One region of the Pseudoalteromonas sp. SCSIO 43088 genome, then DNA from elsewhere that is predicted to be linked to it. Evidence: predicted binding sites of a transcription regulator. Region 1 holds the regulator's gene; the other holds the start of a gene.

The links. The regulator ArgR, encoded in region 1, controls arginine synthesis, uptake and breakdown. The targets are predictions, from matches to a motif close to ANTGAATANNTATTCANT.
Region 2: J8Z28_RS12720 (OadG family protein) is a predicted target of ArgR. The motif match lies at 1,336-1,353, and genes of this name have one in related genera.

The regions. Positions count from the first base shown of each region.
Region 1 covers NZ_CP072675.1:745,689-747,887, reverse strand. Annotated here, with positions in the region: gene mdh (malate dehydrogenase) at 1-605, opposite strand, end outside; gene argR (transcriptional regulator ArgR) at 831-1,298, shown strand; gene J8Z28_RS03430 (Dyp-type peroxidase) at 1,295-2,194, opposite strand.
Region 2 covers NZ_CP072675.1:2,758,868-2,761,066, forward strand. Annotated here, with positions in the region: gene oadA (sodium-extruding oxaloacetate decarboxylase subunit alpha) at 1-1,032, opposite strand, end outside; gene J8Z28_RS12720 (OadG family protein) at 1,048-1,296, opposite strand; gene J8Z28_RS12725 (DUF1328 domain-containing protein) at 1,831-2,004, shown strand; gene J8Z28_RS12730 (hypothetical protein) at 2,056-2,199, shown strand, end outside.

The DNA.
Region 1 (2,199 bases):
AATGCTGCAACTTCTTCGTCAGTGAAAGTAACACCTTCAACTTGAGATAGAAGAGGAAGAATTGTAGTACCTGAGTGACCGCCGATCACTGGAACTTTAACATCAGTTGCGCTTAAACCTTTAAGTTCAGCAACAAATGCTTCTGAACGGATGACGTCAAGCGTTGTGATACCGAATACACGGTTAGCATCGTAAGTACCCGCTTTTTTGAATACTTCAGCAACGATTGGCACAGTGCCGTTTACTGGGTTAGTGATGATACCTACTAACGCTTTAGGACAGTTTTTAACGATGCCTTCAGCTAATGTTTTGATGATACCTGCGTTTACGTTGAAAAGGTCCGCACGGTCCATGCCTGGCTTACGTGGCATACCCGCTGGGATAAGAACGATATCACAACCAGCTAATGCTGCGTCTAGGCTGTCAGCACCAAAGCCTTCAACTTTAACGTCTGTTGGGATGTGAGAAAGATCAACCGCTACACCAGGAACAACAGGGGCAACATCGTATAACGATAATTCAGAACCTGCAGGTAAACTTGTTTTTAATAATAAAGACAATGCTTGGCCGATACCGCCAGCTGCGCCTAAAACAGCAACTTTCATTGGAATTCTCCGTAATTTGAGGTAGGAAATATTTGTGGCTCTAAAGATAATGAAATTAGCGACTAAAAACAAATTTATCCTGCTTATTTCGCGTATAATTTCGACCATAGTTGTAAACTTGGCTGTAAAGACACAGCATTTTGGACGACTTTGTAAACTAATACTGCATAAATATGCAGAGTTGTGTAGAATTACCCTACATTTTATGAATAAAGAAACGGCAACATGCAACCACAAGACAAACAAGAAGCACTGATCAAAGCGTTTAAAGCGCTATTAAAAGAAGAAAACTTCGGCTCACAAGGTGAGATTGTCGAAGCATTAAAAGAGCAAGGCTTTGATAATATTAGTCAAAGTAAAGTCTCTCGCATGTTAAGCAAGTTCGGTGCAGTACGTACTCGTAATGCAAAACAAGAAATGGTCTATTGTTTACCGGCTGAAATGGGTGTGCCAACAGCGAAAAGCCCACTGCGTCAGCTTGTTATTGATATTATGCATAACGAAATGATGATTATTATTCGCACCAGTCCAGGCGCAGCACAATTAATTGCTCGTTTACTTGATTCACTCGGTAAAGCAGATGGCGTACTAGGTACCATTGCAGGCGACGACACTATTTTTATCGCCCCTGCGAAGATTTCTGAAATTGATGTAACGCTTGATCGCGTACGCACTTTATTCGATACCGTTTAAAGTTGCTTTAAGAAGTTTACAGACGGGGCGAAAAACGCAGATCCCATATCGGCTTGAGTAAAATCGAGCCAATGATCATAGCAATCGCCCTGCCCCAAGCGACTCTTTAATACCTGCTCAAACGCATCCCCTTGCGCAGCACACGAAACCATTAAAATTCCCTGCTTATGCACATCACCAAATGGCATGCTTTGGTTTAGCAAAAGTGGCTGGCCATGCTCATCTTTTAATTCACTACGAACCGCATGACTGGTTTCTACAGCAGGCACAATCAAGGTATTATCTAGACGCGTGCGCCCCATGATTTGCTCTTGCTCAGACAACGATAAATGCTGCCAGACACTCAAATCATGCACAAAGCGCTGAACATGAATATAACTGCCTTGGTCTTCAAAGTGACCCGGTTTATCGATAAGTGCTGTACTACGTTTTTGACGGCCATGGGGTGTATCGCCTGCATAAATGAAGCCGTTAAAATCACGTCCATCTAAAAACCGAAAATTACGGACCTGCTCCACCAGCTCAACATCCGGTGTTAATAATTTTAGAATTTGCAGAGCAAATAGATGGTTTACATCTTCACGGTCTGAACGAATTTGCACAAACAAGTCAAATGGCTGCGCACTAATCACATGCTCACTATGAGTCACATTCGGAAAGCTTTGCAATTGGCTTGGGATAAACTCGGGCAGAATATGCGGCCAATACTGAGCGCCAAGGGCAACCACACACGATAGCATGGCTTCTGAGAACTGATCAGCAAACTCATCTTGAATGACGCTAACGCGTTTTAGTTTTTTACGTAATGACTCATCATGGCCATCGTAAACATTAAAAAACAGGTGCAAACCATGTAAGTTTGCTTCAGCACAAATCCCAGATTGCGCTTGCGCCATAGTGA
Region 2 (2,199 bases), 1.9 Mb from region 1:
AACAATTTGCGACGTTGGTGTAACTAGAGGAATGTAACCTAAGTCTTCACGAACACGCGGGATCTCAAGTAATACTTGATCAAGCTTATCAGCAGCACCTTGCTCTTTAAGCTGATTTTCCATGTTAGTTAACATACCGCCAGGTACTTGGGCTAATAAGATACGACCATCAACACCTTTAAGGCTGCCTTCAAATGCAGCGTATTTCTTACGTACATCACGGAAGTAAGCGGCAATTTCTTCTAACTCATTTAAATTAAGGCCGGTGTCACGCTCAGTGCCTTCTACAATTGAAACAATAGTTTCTGTGGCACTATGACCATAGGTCATACTCATTGACGAAATCGCCGTATCAAGCATATCGATACCCGCATCGATTGCTTTTTGGTAAGTTGCAGTACTTAAACCTGTCGTCGCGTGACATTGCATTGCGATAGGAATAGATACAGTTTCTTTTAAGCCTTTGATCAACTTTTCGCAATCATATGGCTTTAATAAACCCGCCATATCTTTGATACAAATTGAATGACAACCAAGATCTTCTAGTTGTTTTGCAAGCTCAAGCCACATATCAAGCGTATGGACTGGGCTTACTGTGTACGAAATAGTACCTTGGGCATGAGCACCTACTTTAACTGCGGCTTTAATGGCAGTTTCAAGGTTACGTACATCGTTCATCGCATCGAAAATACGGAAAACATCAACACCGTTTTTGTGGGCACGCTCAACAAACTTTTCGACTACATCATCAGCATAATGACGGTAACCTAGAAGATTTTGTCCGCGCAGTAGCATTTGTTGCTTAGTGTTTGGCATTGCCGCTTTTAGCTCGCGAATACGTTGCCAAGGATCTTCACCTAAATAACGGATACACGAGTCAAACGTCGCACCACCCCATGATTCAATTGACCAATAACCCGCATTATCGAGTTTTTCTGCCATGGGTAGCATGTCATCTAAGCGCATACGCGTTGCCAAAAGAGACTGGTGTGCGTCACGCAATACTAATTCGGTTAATTTTAATTTAGCCATGTTTAAGCTGCCCCGTTATTTTTGTTTATTTCGAAATTGAGCAATTGCAGCGCTGATTGCTGCAATATGTGCCTGTGGCACACCCTGTTGAGGTTGAATTTTTGCTGTACGCGTAGGTTCTGCAGTTGCAGGATCATCAAATCGACCCACTACCTTTGACATTAAAGTGACTGCTGAAATCAAAATAGTCAGAAAAACAAACACGCCTACCATGCCTGTCACCATCAAACTGGCCGCAGTGGTGAGTAATCCACCTATATCCATACGACTCCCCTCGCTTACTTAAAATAAAAAGTTATTTTTGTTAAATAATTATGCACCAATAATAACAAACAAAATTCATTTGTATAGCACCATTGTAAATTGGTAAAACCAATTAAATTTAAAATAACATGACGCACATATAATTAACACCCTACTATTAGCGCATTTAAAGCCCCGTTATAGATGATATAAATAGTCAATATAGCCAGACGTTATATGTTCAGCTATTAACCAATCATAGTAAAAAGCCTAAAAACCACGCACAACAAGGTGTTAGAGCTATCCCCTTAAAACAAAGTTAAATTGGTCTTACCAATAATCATAGAAATACTCTTTTTCTTCATTCAGCTCAATATGAAAAAATATCACTATGAATAAGTTACATGCTTACTCGTAAAAGTTACCAAATGATGAACCCTATCAAGAACAACAAAAACACTCAACCCGTTGAAATATATAAAATAAAACTTATGGCACAGAACTCGCTTTAGTTACATCGAACTTAAGAAAATTTAAATAGCCAAGGAGACCACTATGTTACGCTGGACAATTACTTTTTTAGTTATCGCGTTAATCGCAGCAGTGTTAGGTTTTGGCGGTATCGCAGGAGCCGCTGCAGGCATCGCTAAGATTATCTTTTTTATATTTTTAGTATTACTAGTTATTTCGCTGGTATCAGGAGCACTTAGAGGCAGTGTCCCTAAGTAGTTAAAAGCAGATAACCACTTACTTTATTTTAAATTTACAAGGAATTTCATTATGAAAAATTCAACTTTAAAAGCCGCTACTATCGCCCTATTTTCAGGTTTATTCATCATGGGTTGTGAAGACAACTCTGCTGAAGACGCAGGTGAGCGTATTGATGAAGCAATTACTGATACACAAAATGCAGTTGAAGATGCA